DNA from 3 places in the Peribacillus sp. NPDC058002 genome. Region 3 is predicted to be linked to each of the others. Evidence: riboswitches for the same ligand, from Rfam matches in the RefSeq annotation. Region 3 holds a riboswitch; each other region holds the start of a gene.
The links. Region 3 has a riboswitch for S-adenosylmethionine ahead of metK (methionine adenosyltransferase). Riboswitches for the same ligand answer to the same signal wherever they lie in the genome.

Region 1 (5,349 bases), on a different contig from region 3:
TGTAGATCAGGAAATCATTGATGATATGAGCATTCAAGCAAGTGTTGGCAAAAATGTTTTACATGGTGAGGAAATATTGAAATATGTCCGTTTTAGGCATGACGATGAAAGTGATTTTGGAAGGGTGGAGCGTCAACAAGAAGTCATGATTCAATTAAAAACAGCTTTCGTAAATCAAATCTCATCCTTCGAAGGGATGGCAGCCCTTCCTAGTATCATCGAACAAGGACTCTCGTACCTGGATACAGATATTGGTCTGAAAACATTAATGGAAATGGGTCCAAAAGCCTTCTTCCATACACCGGACACCGTCGAAACCTTAAGGGTTCCAGTGGAAGGGAGCTTTAAAGATGAAATATATCCCCAGTCCGGAGCGGTTTTGCAAATAGATTTCACTAAAAATAAAAAGGCACTTCAGGAGTTCTTTTCAAAATAATAAGAACTATTATGAACAACCTTATATTAAGTGAATATGTTCGAATTCACTTGAATTATTGTATTATAGACCTCGTAAGAATATTCATAATCATCTATAAAAAACGAGAGGGATAAAAATCCTTCTCGTTTTTTATCACCAATAAAGGAACCTGGATCAATTAACAAAATGCGGAATGTTTTTATTGAAATCCGGTGTTATGATGCCGTTTTCGGTAATGATGCTCGTAATAAGATGATTTGGTGTAACGTCAAAGGCTGGATTGAAAGTCTTCACGTTTTCCGGAGCGATCCTTACACCTTGAATGGAGGTGATTTCCGCTTCATTCCGTTCTTCGATCGGGATGGATGTGCCTGATTCGATGGAAAGGTCGAATGTGCTTGATGGTGCGGCCACATAAAAGGGGATGCCAAAGTGCTTGGCTAATATGGCCAATCCCAATGTCCCGATTTTATTGGCTGTATCTCCATTAGCCGCAATCCTGTCTGCCCCGACGATAATTCCATTTATCCGTTTCTGGTGAATCGTATGTGCAGCCATATTATCTGAAATTAAGGTGACATCAACCCCCGCTTGCATCAATTCCCAAGCCGTCAAACGCGCACCTTGCAGGACAGGCCTGGTTTCACATGCGTATACTTTTAACGGAAAGTCCCTTTCTTTAGCCAGGTGGAAAGGAGCCAAGGCTGTGCCATACCGAGCTGTGGCAATTCCCCCAGCATTGCAATGGGTTAGTATGGAATCTCCTCTAGTGAATAAGGATAAACCATGTTCCCCGATTTTCCTGCACATTTCTTCATCTTCAGCAAAGATGGCTTTAGCCTCCGATACAAGTGCTTCCTTTGCAGCTGAAATGCTTTGCGCAGCATGCAAGGTGTTCTCCATCCTCCTTAACGCCCAAAAAAGGTTTACTGCAGTTGGCCTTGAAGAGGCGAGTTTTTCAATATGCCTCGTTACATTTCTCTTGAAATCCCCTAATTCAGCGGTTGTTTCCTGTTTGGCACCAAGTGCAACACCAAATGCTGCCGTCAGTCCAATTGCTGGCGCACCGCGAACTTTTAATGTCAAAATGCTGTCATATACATCATTAACTGAATGAAGTTCAATAAATTCAGTTATGGAAGGTAGGGCTTGTTGATTTAATAATGTAATATGGGTATCATCCCAGTGTACCGAATAGGGTAAGGGTGCTAGTGTAGTCATGTGCAGGGCTCCTTTTAAATGATTGAATAAGATGGCAGTGTACGTTGCTTCAACGCTTCAATGACAGCTGGAACATCTAATTCATCCCGTTTTTTAATTAAAAATGCACCAATTTCCAACGTTGCCGTTTTGGCAGCAATCCTTATCTCTTTATTTTCAATGACGTTTAAATCGGCAACATGGGAAAGGCCAATGGTTCGCCGAATCAGTTCACAGCCGGCAAAACCGAAGGCATCTTTTTTGAATTTTGTCAGTAAGTAAGGCAGATAACCTTTCACATGGCGGAATGGGCTTTTATTTTGACCTTCCCATAAGTCGGTATAAGTTTCTTCAAAGGCATTCCAAAATTCATGAAGGTGTGTGAAAATCTCTTCCTTTCCAGCGCCATTGCGTGTGACTGCCTGGAAGAGAAGGTTGGCGGTGTATTGACCAAGGTCAAAACCAACGGGTCCATAAAAAGCGAATTCCGGATCAATAACCTTTGTTTCAGTTTCACTTGCAAATATACTTCCAGTATGTAAATCTCCATGAAGTAAGGCTTCCTGCTCGGTTTCAAAGCTTTGTTTCAGCTTAGCGACCTCAAGTATCACTTCTTGATCATTCCAGATAATTTTGGCGGCATCAGTCAATTCCACCTCGAAGTCTCCTGGGAGTTCCTCAAAAAATGGATCTGTGAAAATAAAGACCTCAGTGATTTTGCAGAGTTCTGGATTCGTGAAATGTCGGGCCACTTCCTTTTTCGCAGATGGTTCTAGATGATAATCGGATGTATAAAATGCCGTCTTAGCAACAAACTCACCAATATGCTGTGAAAGCAATGGATATGAATCGCCATCGATCAATCCTGTTCTAACGATTTTCAAGTGCGATAAATCCTCCATGACCGTGATGGCAAGCTGTTCATCCGAATAATAGACTTGCGGTACGAATTCAGGGCAATAACTTTTGAAATGAATCAGCGCATTCGCTTCAATGGCAGCCCTTTTCAATGTCAGCGGCCAGCTTTCACCAAGTACCTTGGCATAAGGGACCGCTTGTTTGATGATTATTCCTTTATTTGTGTGCATGTCTGTAACATGAAAAACATAATTTAAGTTTCCATCGCCGATTTCTTTACACTTTAAACTTGCATCCGCATTGACCAACCCAAGTTTTTTTGCAAGGGTTATAGCTGTTTCGTTTGTCAATCTCTTAAAATTTGAATGGTTTTGAGTCATTCTTTTTCCCTCCAGAATCAAAATAAGAATAAAAAAGCCTCTTTCATATAGAAAGAGGCAGAAGTTTTGGCTTCGGACCTCTTATCTTCCAGAAAATGAATTCTGGTGGAATTAGCACCGTGCTCTGTGGATTTTATAATCCGGCGGTGAATCCGCCCCATTTCACAATGGTATTACAGTCGGTTGCTGGGCTTCATAGGGCCTTTATCCCTCAGCCTGCTCTTGATAAGAGTAAATGTTTTCTGAAATTTTAATCTTCGGGAAAATAATAACAACCTTTTGAATAGTTTGTCAATGGGTAAATTAATAAAAATCAGGGCGGCGATCTTCGAATACAGGTATTTTGTTTCGGGCTTCCGTAACTTTATTGAAATCCAAGGTGCCTGTCAAGAGTTCGTTTCCTTCTCCGGCTTCACTAATGAGATTCCCCCATGGATCAATAATCAAGGAATGACCAGCAAATGTATTATTGACATCCGAACCTGAACGATTAACGGCTACAACATAGGCTTGGTTCTCGATGGCACGGCTAATCAATAAGGCTCTCCAGTGATCGAGTCTCGGCTTTGGCCATTCCGCCGTTACGAATAGAACTTCGGCGCCTTGAACGGTATGGGCACGCTGCCATTCAGGGAAACGGATGTCATAACAAATGAATCCAGCACATATTTTTTCATCAAGAGTAAATAAACCATCTTTTTCTCCTGGCTGCAGGAAATGATGTTCATCCATTAACTGAAATAAGTGTAGCTTATCATATTCTTTAATGAGATTCCCATGTTTATCGATGATGATCATCGTGTTATAGATTCCCTTGCTTGTCTTTTTCGCGATGGAACCGCCTATGATGTGAATTTGGTGTTTTTGTGCCTGTGTTTTTAAAAATTCAATCGTTTTTTCTGCCTCGTGATCAGCAATCTCATTTAACCTGGTCAAGTCGTATCCTGTTGTCCAAAGCTCCGGTAAAATGACGATATCGGGTTCTGACCGTGTTGCTTTTTCCAACCATTGTTCTGCAACCTGAAAATTGATATCCGGTTGACCAAAGGCTATATCCATTTGAATACAAGCTATTTTCCATTTCATCGATTAAAACCTCCACATGTAAAAAATGCTTTACAAGACTATGATAAACATATATCATTTGTGACTAGAATTTCAAGAAATTTCAGAGAAGGTGTATAAATGTTGCAATTCGAAAAATCCGGCCAGCTTCAGGACCTGCCCAAGCAGTTTTTTGCTTCACTAGTCGCAAAAGTCAATGCAATAACGGAGCAAGGACATGATGTCATTAATTTAGGCCAGGGAAACCCTGATCAGCCGACGCCAGAACATATCGTGAAAAGTTTGCAGTCGGCTGCTGAAAAAACGATTAATCATAAATATTCGCCATTCCGGGGACATCAATATTTAAAAGATGCTGCCGCCGTCTTTTATGAACGAGAATACGGTGTCAAGCTGGATCCGAATAGCGAAGTGGCGATTCTCTTCGGGGGGAAGGCAGGTCTTGTCGAACTGCCGCAGTGTTTATTGAATCCAGGTGATACGATCCTAGTTCCAGATCCCGGCTATCCCGATTATCTTTCCGGAGTTGTTTTAGCCCGGGCAAAGACCGAACTCATGCCTCTGACAGAAGAAAATGGTTTTCTTCCGAAATATGATGAAATACATAAAGAAGTACTTGATAAAGCCAAAATGATGTTCTTGAACTATCCGAATAATCCCACAGGTGCTTCTGCAACTGATAGTTTCTTTGATGAAACCGTCTCCTTCGCAAAAGAGCATTCCATTTGTGTGGTCCACGATTTCGCTTATGGCGCGATCGGATTCGACGGAAAAAAACCGATAAGCTTTCTCCAATCGGAGGGAGCGAAGGATGTAGGAATAGAAATATACACACTATCGAAAACATACAATATGGCAGGATGGAGAGTAGGCTTCGCAGTGGGGAATAAGAGTGTAATAGAAGCTCTTGAACTATTGCAAGACCATCTTTATGTGAGTCTTTTCCCGGCGATACAAGAAGCTGCGGCAAGTGCTTTGCTTGATTCGCAGAGCTGTGTAGAGCAGTTAGTGCAGATGTACGAAGGACGAAGGAATGTTTTCATTGAGGGATTGAGGGCAATCGGCTGGGATGTCAAAGCGCCTGCGGCATCGTTTTTTGCCTGGCTCAAGGTACCTAAAGGTTTTACGTCAGAGAGTTTTGCAGACTATTTATTAGCGCATGCCCACGTAGCTGTTGCCGCAGGGAATGGATTCGGTGAATTTGGCGAAGGTTACGTCAGGGTAGGGCTGCTGACCTCGGAAGAACGGCTTGAAGAGGCTGTGGAACGAATACGTACATTAAACTTATTTTAACGATGGATTGAGGTATCCGACTTATTCACCGTTAAAATAGTTAAAACTTATTGACAAAGTAGGGATTACCTGTCAGAATACAAAATAAATTCTTAATCTTTCGATACTTGAATGCAATTTATATATCAGCGTTTT
Region 2 (6,941 bases), on a different contig from region 3:
TTAAAAAAGTGCGTGGCGAGCGTTTTGATGCCGAGAATGAAAATTGGATCGCCACATCTTTTGATTTACCTGATTTTGTATATGATCGCTGTTTTCACGGATTAGTCCGTGAGTCAACGGAAACCCGACACAAAATCAATTGGTTAAAAGATAACTCGAATTTCTTAGGGCTGGGCCTTCCTGGTAAGTGGGAAGTGTATCAAATCCTAAAAAACCATCCACACCTGCAGGCATTTTTTCCAGAGACCGTACAAGTGGCGACACCTGAAGATATTACCGGGCATTTGGAACGCCTGGATAAAATCATCATCAAGCCTGAATTTGGTGCAGGCGGTACAGGAATTTATCTCCTAACAAAAACCGAAGGCGGCATTTTGGTATCCATGACGAAAAAGGGCACCAAATATGACCGCCCATTCTCCTCCAAATCTCAGCTTAACAAATGGCTGCAGCATTTATTAAATCGATACCGTTACCTTTGCCAGCCATATTTAGAACTTTGCAACCAAAATAATGAGCCATTCGATTTACGGATTTTCCTTCAAAAAAACGAGAAGAATCAATGGATGGAACGGGGCCGCGGAATTCGTACGGGACAAAAAGACGGAATTACTTCAAATCTTGCCACAGGCGGGGAAGCCATTTCATTAGAGACTTTCAACAAAAGAAACCCGGAAACGATTTCGATTGCTGTCGAACAAAAGATTCAGCATATCCTTCGCACCCTGCCCGTAGAAACCGAAGCTGTCTTTGAAAGATTATTCGAATTGGGGATTGATTTAGGCATCGATAAAAGAGGCCAATTATGGATCATGGACATCAACTCCAAGCCCGGAAGGAAAATCATTCAGGCACTACAGCCGGAGACCATGAAGGATATCCATCGCGCACCGTTTCAATATAGCCAGTATTTAGCCGAACATCTTCAGAAAGCAGGTGAATAGAAAGTGAGAAAGACTTATCCTGCCGAAATTGCCTCTATCCCTGGCAATGTTCTCTACTATCCTTCAGAGCTTGGAGATTTGGCAGAGATTGAATTAATTTATTTCGGACGGCATTCATGTCCTGCCATCGTCAAACAAAACCCAGCCGTCAATCAGTCAATCGTCCTATCGGAAAGCCTTGCGGAATCCCTACTATTCGATCATACCGATATTCCCCTTCATTTATTCATTTACGGCAAGAGCATCCATATCGGACCGCTTGTCGGAATATTTTCCTCAGGGTTCACTGGCGTTTCAAACAAACCATTAGGGGAGAGATCGGAATTTTTCGCAAAACTCCTTTCGCTTAGCAGGACCACGGGCTGCATCCCCTTTGTTTTTGGAGAGAATGTAATCAATTGGGATGAGGAGACAATCAAAGGCTATGTGTTTGCTAACGATCACTGGCACATAAATGAATTTCCTTTCCCTAATGTCATCTATGACCGACTCCCAAATCGGTTGACGGAAAACCGCGATGGACCTAAAGAAGTGAAGCGGAAATTCCAAAAAAAATATACAATACCATGGTATAATCCTGGATTTTTCAATAAATGGGATGTAAATGAAAGGCTATGCGCAGATGAGCGGGCATTGCCTTATTTGCCGGAAACATATCCATTTCAATCCATGTCCGTGGTGGAAACCCTTCTTTCCCATTACCGGCAAGTTTATATAAAGCCCATTCACGGCAGCCTCGGTCTAGGGATTCACCAAATTCTTTATGATAAGCATGAGGATGTTTACTATTGTCGCTATACAAATGAAGCAAAAGAAAATAAACTGCAAAAATTCCCTACATTGGAATCCATCGTTAAACATATTTTTCACGACCGACCGCTTGAGAACCTTATTGTACAGCAGGGCATCCCATTAATTCGATTTGAAAAACGTCCAGTGGATTTCCGGGTCCATACGAACAAGGACAGTAATGGAAAATGGCAGGTAACCGCGATTGCCGCAAAAATCGCCGGTGCCGGCAGCGTCACTACCCATATTAAAAGCGGGGGTGTCATCAAAACGGTTGCCGAACTGTTTGGAGATGACGATGAGGCGAAAGAAGTCGAACGAAAGCTATCGGAAGCCGCGCTGATTTTAAGTGACAGTATTGAAAAGAACTTGGACGGCATCATTGCAGAAATAGGATTTGATTTTGGATTGGATAAAAAAGGGCAGGTTTGGATGTTTGAAGCCAATTCCAAACCTGGACGTTCCATATTCGCCCATCCAAAACTCAAGGATTTCGAATTGCTGACCAGAAAGCTAAGCCTTGATTATGCCATTTATCTTACGGAACAGACGATTACGAAATCAATCAGTGTACCGCGATGAACATTTTTTACGATAGCCCCACTGAAAATTGGTACCACAATCATGAGAATGCTGAACTTTTCGCGGGCTCTGCCAAAGAGGAAATCAGCTATAAAAAGGACCATTCGAATCAACCCCTGATTCCAATCACGATATATCCCGGTAACCGGATGCTCACCGTCGGAATTTTAACTGTTTCCAATCCCAAAAAGGAATCAGGTTTGGGTGGAAACCTGACCCTTTTTCGGGACCTATCATTATATTTATTAAAACATGGAATATTGGCGTATGTATTCACAGGAAATGCCCTTCATCCCGATTCGTTGAGAGGGTATGTTTTTTCCTCCATTTCAAAGAAGTGGATCGAATGTAAAGTACCCTTCCCTGACATCGTCTATAACCGTATCCCTTCGAGGAGCTATGAGGCGTCAGAGGAATTCCAACATCTTATTACACACTTTAAAGATTCCCGAATGAATCTATTCAACCCCTGTTTTATAGATAAATATGTAATGTTCGAAGCATTAAATGAAGATGGATTCCTCACAAAACACCTTCCGCCCACAACGGTCTTACGAAACAGCGATTGCCTTTATTCATTCCTGGAGACCTACAGGCATATATACCTTAAACCCTGCAAAGGAAGCCAAGGGAAGGGCATTTATACCATAATCAAAAATGATGATGATACACTATTGTTCAATAGCTTGAAGCATAGTGAGTCCTTCCCGGATTTCGCATCATTCTGGGAAACAAAAAAAAGGGATTTATTAAAAAGGAGCTATCTTGCTCAACAGGCGATCAGACCAAAAAAACTTTTTGGACACCGTTATGATTACCGGATTCTCGTCCATTATGAAAAAGGTTTTTATAAAGTGACCGGCAAAGCGGTAAGGATGTCACAAACTCAGGAAATCACCACCCACACTCCCCGAGGGGGTAAGCTTTTTCCTTATCAAGACCTGCAATCAAGAAGCCTGAATCAAAAATTAGCGAATATCGCCCAAAAATGCGGAGAGATTCTATCGAAAAAAATCGGGTTTCTCGGAGAGTTTTCCATTGATATAGGGGAAGACGAATCGGGTTCGCTCTTCATATATGAAGTGAACTCAAAGCCCATGCAATTCGATGAAGTGGAAATTGAAACAAACAGGCTTTTGCATTTAAAAAATCTTTTCATTGAATTAACTTTTCCCAACCTGACAATAAAATAACACCTCCAGCTACCGTTTTCCATTATAATTAAATGAGAAACTGTATATATGGAGGTAATACATATGATCACTCATTTTCAATGGGCACCATTGCATAAAAATCTGCCGGGATGGAAAATTTCCTTTTATTTCAACAAGAAGGCAGTCCAAGCCTTGTATCATAAAGATGGATCCATCGAGTGGACAGCTAACCCGCCTTCCGAAACAGATGAAACCAAACTCAAAAGCATGGTACATGATTTAATGATCTTCCATGTATATGAATGAACCCTCTTTACATTCATGAAATCCTTAAATAGAATAAAAAAAACTCCTTTGCCTAAACTAAAGAAAAGGCTAGGAGGGATTAATTTTGGATAAAGAAAAAATGACATTTTTGAAGGATACCGAATATGATGGCAAGGACTCCGTTTACCTGGATATCGACCGTATCATCAATGAAGGAATGGCAGGCGGAAATGTGTATGAAGTCGCTAACCTTCAGAACATCGAAGAAGCACATGATTTTTATGATGAAACAGATCCCAATGAAAATAAATAATTTATGTGGGCCCTCTTATGGAGGGCTCCCCTTTTTTACTTATCCCGTTCATCTCCCGCTTGGACTGCATTCCCCCTATAAAAAGTCCGTCTTTTATAAGTAATCAAGTAAAACAACATCCTGGATGGAAGTTGTTTGAGTGACAAATAGAAAACATCAGCCTGAAATAGCATTCAAATAGTTCCATTCTCCCTCGCACTTAAAATATTTTCGTTTAATATCGATGTAATGATATGCTCTGAATCCCATTCATGCCCAGAAATCTCGATAAGGGGATAGCGATTCGGTAAAACGGCCTGCTGGATTTCATGAACGGTCAGCCCTTGAGAATGCAAGCGTAAAATTTCACCTTGTAGGTTTTCCAAATAATCGAGCTTTTTCCGAAACATGACCTTCCCATCAGGGACATGCCCAGCATGGCAGCAAAACACTTCCCCGAAGTCATATTGAAGTAATCTTTTAATGGAACCGATGATGACCGGGACAGACTCTTCCCGTAAGACAAGTTTTGTTTTTGGTGTTACGAAAAGGTCTCCTGAAAAGAGCATGCCATTACTGTGATTCAAATACACCATATGGTCCTTTGCATGACCAGGGGTAAAAATCGGCTCCCATGTTTGGGTGCGGGAATGAATGGCCTTCCCTACCGGCTCAGCTTTAAAGGCGTCTCTCTTTCCCCAGAAAATTTTACGATATTCAGGATATACGGCATCCTTTGCACAAACCTCAACCGACATCGGGTGAATGAAAAGCGGGACCTTTTTATTTTCCTGTATCCATGCAGCACACCCGGTATGGTCTTCATGATAGTGAGTCAAGGCCACTGAGTCGAAGTCTGCGGACTCATAGAATGGAATGAGCTCTTCCAATAATATCTGTGCGCCAGTATCTATCAATAGACCATCCGTTAAAAAGACATAAACACTCATCCCCGATTTGTTCCCGCCAGGAGTCCCGTTCACACAAACCACATCATTTATCGTGTTAATCTCTAACATTCAGTTGCCTCCCCATCATTACACAAATATAGTTTCGTCTTCCTTTTTTTAACTTTAACTATAACAAATGTATTACCACTTTACCCTTTTGACAAGGAAATTTTGGAATAATTAACCTGGACAATAAATGCAGGATTATAGCAAGATAGCCCTTTTTAACGGACCTTTCTAAACTTTAATAACAAAAAATCACCCCGAAAATTACAGAAACGATTGACATTGTTGAATTTTACAAATAATATAGATTATATTGAAAAACTTGAAATATTCTAAAATAATAATTTACTTATCAAGAGTGACGGAGGGATCAGGCCCTGTGATGTCCGGCAACCGCCCTTAGGGAACGGTGCCACTTCCTGCAGAATGATTGCATTCTGAAAGATAAGACGAGATATAATTTCGCTGCCTCTTTCTGAATGATAGGGGCAGTTTTTTAATGTTTAAGGGGGAAAGCTTATGATTGAAATCCGTTCAGTCCGAAAGGAATACGTCTCGAAGAAAAACCGAGTTACCGGAGTGGATAACGTGTCTTTAACCATTCAAACTGGCGAAGTGTATGGAATTGTCGGCTACAGTGGAGCCGGAAAAAGCTCATTACTCCGCTGCTTGAATTTGCTTGAACGTCCGACAGGTGGAAATATCATCATCGACGGCATTGATTTAACCTCTTTATCAAGTAAAGAGCTTCGTAAACAACGGCAAAAAATCGGAATGATATTCCAACACTTTTCACTGGTCAGTTCAAAAACCGTTTATGAAAATGTCGCTTTCGCCTTAAAGGCCGCGCATCGATCGAAGGATGCCATCAGGTTACGTGTATTGGAATTGTTGGAAATCGTAGGGCTCAGCGATAAGAAAGATGTCTATCCGGCGCAGCTTAGCGGTGGACAGAAGCAACGGGTAGGCATAGCCCGTGCATTAGCAAATGACCCCACTGTTCTATTATGTGATGAAGCGACTTCAGCACTTGATCCAACAACTACAAAAGCGATTTTACAATTATTGAAAAAGATAAGCAGTAAGCTTGGCATCACCATCGTGTTGATTACACATGAAATGGAAGTGGTCAAAGAACTATGCCACCGTGTCGCCGTCATGCAGGATGGCCGTGTAATTGAAGAAGGTCCCGTTTATGAAATATTTTCACAGCCTAAGCAGGAGTTAACGAAGCAATTCATTAGCAGTGTTCTGGATTTCGCACTCCCTCCGCACTTGATTGAAGAAAGTAAAGGTACGATCATTAAAATTCAATTCGAAGGGCAAACCGCTGGTGAGTCGATCCTTTCGGATGCTCTCCAATCCCATTCAGTAAAGGGGAATATTTTACACGGTAAAATTGAGTATATCCAGGATGTCCCTTTAGGCATTTTAATCATCGAGTTAATAGGCGATGCCGCTCAAGTTCATTCGGCATTGCAATATATAAAAAATCGTTCCAGTTCTGTGGAGGTGCTAAAACATGTCACTGCTTGATTCCATCGTCAATATTTTACCTGATCTTAATAAAGCCTTTCTTGAAACGATTTATATGGTCGGTGTTTCCCTTGCAGTAGCCCTGTTGATCGGTCTACCGCTTGGAGTATTGCTGTTTACGACAACAAGGAATTTATTTTTTGAAAATAGTATCGTGAATCGATCTCTAGGATTCGCAGTCAATATTGTCCGTTCAATCCCTTTCATCATTCTCTTGGTCGCCCTTCTTCCTTTAACGGATCTTCTAACTGGATCGACGATAGGCCCGAGAGCTGCTTCTGTATCCCTGTCGGTGTCCGCAATACCTTTTTTTGCAAGAATCGTTGAAACGGCATTACGTGAAATAGACAGAGGCGTGATTGAAGCTGCAATTGCCGTAGGAGCCACTCCATGGATGATCATTAAGGATGTACTTCTTCCA
Region 3 (6,941 bases):
TTGCCTATGTGAGCTTGGTTGAAAAAGAAGTCTTCAATAAAGTTTTGCCTGGTAAAATCATCGATTATATGTGTGTCGGAAAACCGATTGTCGGTGATGTGGACGGCAGGGCCAAGAAGATGCTCAAAGAGGCAAAATGCGGGTTGGTGGCAGAGAGCAGGAATGTTGATGAAATCTGTCAACATATCTTGACCATGGCCTCAGATCCAGCCCTTCGTGAAGAACTGGGGGAAAACGGTCATCGGTATGCTAAACAACATTTTCAATGGTCTAAAAATATTAAAGGTCTCATCAATGTGATGGAAGCGTCAGGCTGAAAATTCCGGAAGTGGAGGACAACATGGCGAAGAAAGTATGTATGTTCGTGTGGAATCACTTTACAAACGATGCGAGGGTTCTAAGAGAGTGCACAGCACTTACTGAAGCTGGTTATGAAGTCGATTTAATTGCCATTCATAACTGGAAAATCGAGGGCTTGCCCAAAAAGGAGAAACACCAAAATGGTTTCTCCGTCACTAGGGTGAATAACCGCTGGGAGGCGCTTCATAGGGTTCTCAGGATCGTAGGCAAATTGAAGAAAAAGAAGTTTGAAATCGTTCTATTGGCCTTATTGGTCTGGAATACGTTATGGAACTTGAACTTGATCAACGGCTGGCTGGGATCGGGGATACTGTTCGGTTCCCTTGCACTCCTTGCGATGTGCACCATGATCATCACTAAAACGAAGCTGCCGACCCTATTAACAAGGAGCTATATTTTTGGTCAAATGATCTATCATGGCCGGAAAAGGAAATATGATTTTTACCATTCGAATGACTTGAATACGCTCATGCAGGGAGCGATCAGCAGTAAATGGTTGAGAAGAAAAAAGCTGATTTATGACTCGCATGAGGTGCAAACGAGCAGAACGGGATATAATAGCCGAATTTATGGGCTGATGGAGAAGTTCCTATTAATGTTCGTCGATGAAATGATTGCTGAAAACCATACGAGAGCTAAGTATAACGAAGACTTATATGGTCTGTATCCCAAGGTGGTCCATAACTACCCGATACCAACCAATCCTGAGGAAAGTACGGCCGTGAATTTGCATGAGCTGCTCGATTTGCCAGAGAATGAACCGATATTGTTATACCAAGGCGGCGTGCAAATGGGAAGAGGATTGGAGCAATTGGTTGATGCTGTACCGATGATCGAAGGCGGGACGGTAGTTTTTATAGGGGATGGAAGAATCAAGGACGAGTTAATGAAAAAAGTAAGCGACATGAATCTGGAGCATCGTGTGAAGTTCCTGCCGAAGGTTCCGGTCGACGAGCTGCTCCATTATACAAAAAATGCGTATTTAGGTTTTCAGATATTGAATAATGTCTGCTTTAATCACTACTCCGCATCCTCAAATAAATTGTTTGAATACATGATGAGCGGTGTGCCTGTGGTTGCCTGCAGCTTTCCTGAAATTCAAAAGGTTGTCGATACAGAAAAAATCGGTGTGTGTGTCGATTCACATGATCCAAAATCAATTGCCGAAGGCGTCAATTACTTATTGAAACATCCTGAAAAAAGGGCGGAAATGAGCAATAACTGCCTGAAGGCGCGACAAAAGTACAATTGGAAACAAGAGAAGGAAATTTTTATCGAAATCTATCAAACAGCCTAACGAATGTGAGTGTAGCAGAAAAATAGATAGGAGTGGTTTATATGAAACTTTGTACAATCGGACTTGGTTATATAGGACTTCCAACTTCTTTAATGTTTGCGAAACACGGTGTCGATGTTGTCGGCGTGGATATCCATCCTGAGATTATTTCCAATTTGAATAGCGGCAGGCTCCATATCGAAGAACCAGGTTTGGGAGAGGTATTGCAAGAAGTGCTTATTTCCAATAAGTTCAGAGCTGCGTTAAGCCCGGAACATGCGGATGTTTTCATTATCGCGGTGCCTACACCAAATAAAAAGGACATACATCAATCTTGTGATTTAACTCATGTCATGGATGCAACCTCCAACATTCTTCCTTTTATCAAAAAAGGGAATGTCATCATTATCGAATCGACGATAGCGCCGAGAAGCATGGATGATCATATTAAACCGATGATCGAGAGGACGGGCCTTACCATCGGAAAAGACATTTTCCTCGTTCATTGTCCGGAACGTGTTTTACCTGGAAGGATTCTTGAAGAGTTGGTTCATAATAACCGTATCGTCGGAGGTATCACGGAAACATGCTCATATAAAGGAAGCCTTGTTTATAAAACCTTCGTTCAAGGGGAGATCATTCAGACGGATGCGAAAACGGCTGAAATGTCCAAACTGATGGAAAACACCTTCAGGGATGTCAATATCGCCCTTGCGAATGAGCTGACGAAAATCTGTTTCGAGCTTGACATCAATGTTTTGGATGTCATATCGATGGCGAACAAACACCCTCGTGTGAATATACACCAACCTGGGCCAGGAGTTGGCGGCCATTGTTTAGCGGTCGATCCATATTTCATCGTTGCAAAGGCACCAGAGTATGCGAGAATCATTAAATTGGCCCGTGATACCAACGTATCGATGCCTTATTACATCGTTAATTCCGTAAGGATGATGCTAGAGGGGATCCGGAATCCAAAAGTCGCCGTTTTCGGTCTTGCATACAAAGGAAATGTAGATGATATTCGAGAAAGTCCCGCCATTGATGTCGTCAATATCCTGATGGGGATGGACAACATGGATGTAGCCTTGCATGACCCGCATGTCCAATCCGGAAAGATGCCAGTCGTATCTGTCGAAGACGCTGTAAATGATGCCGACTTGATACTTGTCCTGACTGACCATGATGAATTTAAACAGATGGACTATGATAAGCTAGCGAATCTCATGAGCAATAAATTGATTTTGGATACACGCAATTGCATTGATGCAACTAAAACAGATGTCCCGGTGGCCAATCTGGGCAATATATATGAATACAAAACGATGTCCATGAAAAAAGCCAGGAATAAAGCGATCATCTAAAAACTTGGACAAACATCGTTAATGGTATAAGGATAAAGGAGGCGCTGTCTATGACAGTGCCCTTTTTCCAATGAAGAAAAGGACCATGCAAGAGCTTGGTCCTTTCAGACAGATTGTAGAAACATTCCTTTCCGCCGAGACTGTCTGTGTCTGCCAAGCCTCTTGCAGCGGGTATCTGGCGGGGGCTGGGGAAGCCAGTTATTCGACAGCAAGCAAGCGCCGTTTTTCGCCCTGCCCAGCACTATATACGACCGTAGACGCCATTTTTCGCCCTATTTTGATAAAGTAAGCAATGAAGGAAAACATAGTCTTGGTTCGGGAAGGGGAAGAGATACTTTCTTGTCGACAAACTGAAAGGACCAAGCAAGAGCTTGATCCTTTTGTGTAAAATTTATTAAGCTGTCGGTCCGCCAAGTTCTTCGATTTCACTTGGAACGCTTTTGAATTTCTTGAAGTTTGCACGGAATTGAGCGGCAAGGTCTGTTGCTGCTTCTTTATAAGCTGCAGGATCTGCCCAAGTCTTGATTGGTTGAAGCACTTCATCAGGAACACCAGGAACATGAAGCGGGATATCCAAACCGAAGATATCATCTTTGATCGTTTCGATGTTCGCTAATTCACCTTCAAGTGCAGCTTGTACCATTGCACGGGTGTAAGCAAGTTTCATACGGCTTCCAGTTCCATATGCACCGCCAGTCCATCCAGTGTTGACAAGGTATACCTTAGCATTGTGCTCGTCGATTTTATCACCAAGCATCTCGGCATAGCGTGTAGCTGGAAGCGGTAAGAATGGTGAACCGAAGCAAGTGGAGAATGTAGCTTCCGGTGAAGTTACGCCTCTTTCAGTACCAGCCAATTTACTAGTGTATCCGCTTAGGAAGTGGAACATTGCCTGTTCTTTGGAAAGCTTGCTGATTGGAGGCAGAACGCCTGAAGCATCAGCTGTCAAGAAAATGATTGTATTTGGATGTCCTGCAATACTTGGGTTCACGATGTTATCGATCGCTTGCATTTGGTAAGCAGCACGAGTGTTTTCAGTCAATGAACTGTCATCATAGTTCGCTACACGTGTATCCGGATCAACAACAACATTTTCCAGTACGGCACCGAAACGGATGGCATCGAAAATTTGTGGTTCTTTTTCACGTGAAAGGTTGATCGTTTTCGCATAGCAGCCGCCTTCGATGTTGAATACGCCGTTAGAAGACCAGCCGTGCTCGTCATCGCCAATCAGTTTACGGCTCGTGTCTGCAGACAAAGTCGTTTTGCCTGTACCGGACAGACCGAAGAATAAAGCGACGTCCCCTTCACGTCCTACGTTAGCAGAGCAATGCATTGGAAGGATTCCAGCCTCTGGAAGTAAGTAGTTCATGATCGAGAAGATCGATTTTTTCATTTCTCCTGCATATTCCGTTCCGCCGATCAGGATGGTACGGCGTTCAAATGAAACGATGATGAAAGTTTCGGATGTAGTTCCGTCAACTTCCGGGTCTGCTTTGAAGTTAGGTGCAGAAAGGATTGTGAATTCAGCTTCGTGACCTCTCAATTCCTCTTCGTTTGGACGGATGAACAAAGTATGGGCGAAAAGGTTATGCCAAGCATATTCATTAACAACACGGATAGGAAGACGTGATGATTCATCTGCACCAGCAAAGCCTTTAAAAACAAAAATCTCTTCTTTTGCTTTTAGGTAGTCAACTACTTTATTATATAGTTTATTGAATACATCTTCGGAAATTGGCTGGTTCACTGGACCCCAATCGATTTTATCTTTAACTGATGCTTCTTCAACGATATATTTATCTTTAGGTGAACGACCTGTATATTTGCCAGTTTCAGCTTTTACCGCACCGGTTGATGTTAGAACGCCTTCATTTCTGCTTAATACTTTTTCAACCAATTGAGGAACTGAAAGTTGAGTTTGCACGTTGTTTCCTGTTAATAATTGGTGTAACTCATTAGAAACGTCTACAGAATTCATATATGAGGTACCTTCCTTTGTTTAAGTTTTTAGATTACAATTAGTATAACACATTCATTTAATTAGTCTATACTATTTCTTTTAATTTGTGATTATTTTCAGTTGGTTGCGTTAATCATTTTCATCCGGCAGGAACCGATTCAGGATTACCGCATAAACTTTCATGAAGATAATTTTATTTTAATAGGAAGTAAGAAAGCAATATATGGCTAAAGGGAAAGTCCGGATGTCGTTCCTTTTCGGATGCTCATTCCTTTATTATTAATGGCAATTTACAACATTTCTATTCGTATTTTGCATTGTAAGCCCTTCTAGGACGTTGCATCAACATGTTTTTTCAAATGAACGCCATTCTGGATGGATATCATCTTTTTAGAAAAGCATTGACAAGTTCCAGCCAGATACGATAATATCTTAAATTGTACGGATTCTCTTATCCCGAGTTGGTGGAGGGACAGGCCCTTTGAAACCCAGCAACCTGCCATATTGAACTTGACTCCAAGATCGATCGCCGAAAATAAAGCGAAGGTCTTCAAGGAATAGTGGTGATGGTGCTAACCTGAGCAAGGTAAAAACCCTTGAACGATAAGAGTGAAAGGATAGAAGACAGAATGTTAAACCTTTCCTCATTTGCCAGGGAAGGTTTTTGTGTTTTTTAATAAGTAATTCTGTGTCTATAGTTGAAACTAATGAGGGAAACGAGTTCCGTAAAATTCAGGCTTTTGCCTGCAACATACTAACTTCCAAGGAGGAAATATGATGTCAAAGAAACGTCTATTTACTTCTGAATCTGTTACAGAGGGCCATCCGGACAAAATTTGTGATCAGATTTCAGATTCCATTTTAGATGCTATCCTAGCTAAGGATGCAAATGCACGTGTTGCGTGTGAAACTAGCGTAACTACAGGTCTTGTACTTGTTGCCGGTGAAATTACAACTTCCGCTTACGTAGATATTCCGCGTATCGTTCGTGATACGATTAAAGGAATTGGCTACACACGTGCGAAATACGGTTTCGATGCTGAAACTTGTGCCGTGTTGAGTTCCATTGATGAGCAGTCTGCCGATATCGCAGCTGGTGTCGATAAAGCATTGGAAGCTCGTGAAGGAAACATGTCAGAGGAAGAAATCGATGCAATCGGTGCAGGGGACCAAGGTCTTATGTTCGGATTTGCTTGTAATGAAACAGAAGAGCTTATGCCGCTTCCGATTTCATTGGCGCATAAACTTTCATTCCGCTTGGCTCAAGTCCGTAAAGATGAAACTCTTGCTTACCTGCGCCCTGATGGTAAAACACAGGTAACTGTGGAATATGATGAAAATAACGTTCCTGTACGTGTAGATACGATCGTTATCTCTACACAGCATGATGCAGAAATTACGCTCGAACAAATTCAAGCCGATCTAAAAGAACATGTGATCGAAGCAGTCGTTCCAGCTGAATTGATCGATGCCGATACTAAGTACTTCATCAACCCGACTGGCCGTTTCGTAATTGGCGGACCTCAAGGGGATGCTGGTCTTACTGGACGTAAAATCATCGTTGATACTTACGGCGGATACGCTCGCCACGGAGGCGGTGCATTCTCTGGTAAGGATGCTACTAAAGTTGACCGTTCTGCTGCATACGCTGCTCGTTATGTTGCGAAAAACATCGTGGCAGCCGGCCTTGCCGACAAAGCGGAAGTTCAATTGGCCTACGCAATTGGTGTTGCAGAGCCAGTATCTATCTCAATTGATACGTTCGGAACTGGTACAGTTAGCGAAGAAGTCCTTGTTGACCTAGTTCGCGCTAACTTCGACCTTCGTCCAGCAGGTATCATCAAAATGCTTGACCTTCGTCGCCCGATCTACAAACAAACAGCTGCCTACGGACACTTTGGCCGTACAGATGTCGATCTTCCATGGGAACGCACGGACAAAGCAGAAACATTAAAAGCACAAGCGTAATCCATATAAA

Region 1: it holds a riboswitch for S-adenosylmethionine, as region 3 does, so the genes downstream of both, mtnK (S-methyl-5-thioribose kinase) here and metK (methionine adenosyltransferase) in region 3, are expected to answer to the same signal.
Region 2: it holds a riboswitch for S-adenosylmethionine, as region 3 does, so the genes downstream of both, ACFVSH_RS10585 (methionine ABC transporter ATP-binding protein) here and metK (methionine adenosyltransferase) in region 3, are expected to answer to the same signal.

What each region holds. Positions count from the first base shown of each region.
Region 1 is NZ_JBHVQU010000222.1:436-5,784, forward strand. It holds partial or broken gene ACFVSH_RS22095 (LCP family protein) at 1-436, shown strand, start outside; gene mtnA (S-methyl-5-thioribose-1-phosphate isomerase) at 593-1,639, opposite strand; gene mtnK (S-methyl-5-thioribose kinase) at 1,654-2,856, opposite strand; SAM riboswitch class I at 2,935-3,088, opposite strand; gene ACFVSH_RS22110 (carbon-nitrogen family hydrolase) at 3,160-3,942, opposite strand; gene ACFVSH_RS22115 (pyridoxal phosphate-dependent aminotransferase) at 4,042-5,214, shown strand.
Region 2 is NZ_JBHVQU010000043.1:170-7,110, reverse strand. It holds gene ACFVSH_RS10615 (YheC/YheD family endospore coat-associated protein) at 1-944, shown strand, start outside; gene ACFVSH_RS10610 (YheC/YheD family endospore coat-associated protein) at 948-2,315, shown strand; gene ACFVSH_RS10605 (YheC/YheD family endospore coat-associated protein) at 2,312-3,508, shown strand; gene ACFVSH_RS10600 (YheE family protein) at 3,572-3,775, shown strand; gene ACFVSH_RS10595 (hypothetical protein) at 3,861-4,049, shown strand; gene ACFVSH_RS10590 (MBL fold metallo-hydrolase) at 4,223-5,047, opposite strand; SAM riboswitch class I at 5,331-5,435, shown strand; gene ACFVSH_RS10585 (methionine ABC transporter ATP-binding protein) at 5,504-6,520, shown strand; partial or broken gene ACFVSH_RS10580 (methionine ABC transporter permease) at 6,507-6,941, shown strand, end outside.
Region 3 is NZ_JBHVQU010000010.1:26,640-33,580, reverse strand. It holds gene ACFVSH_RS03920 (glycosyltransferase family 4 protein) at 1-317, shown strand, start outside; gene ACFVSH_RS03915 (glycosyltransferase) at 341-1,657, shown strand; gene ACFVSH_RS03910 (nucleotide sugar dehydrogenase) at 1,699-3,000, shown strand; gene pckA (phosphoenolpyruvate carboxykinase (ATP)) at 3,395-4,981, opposite strand; SAM riboswitch class I at 5,412-5,573, shown strand; gene metK (methionine adenosyltransferase) at 5,738-6,931, shown strand.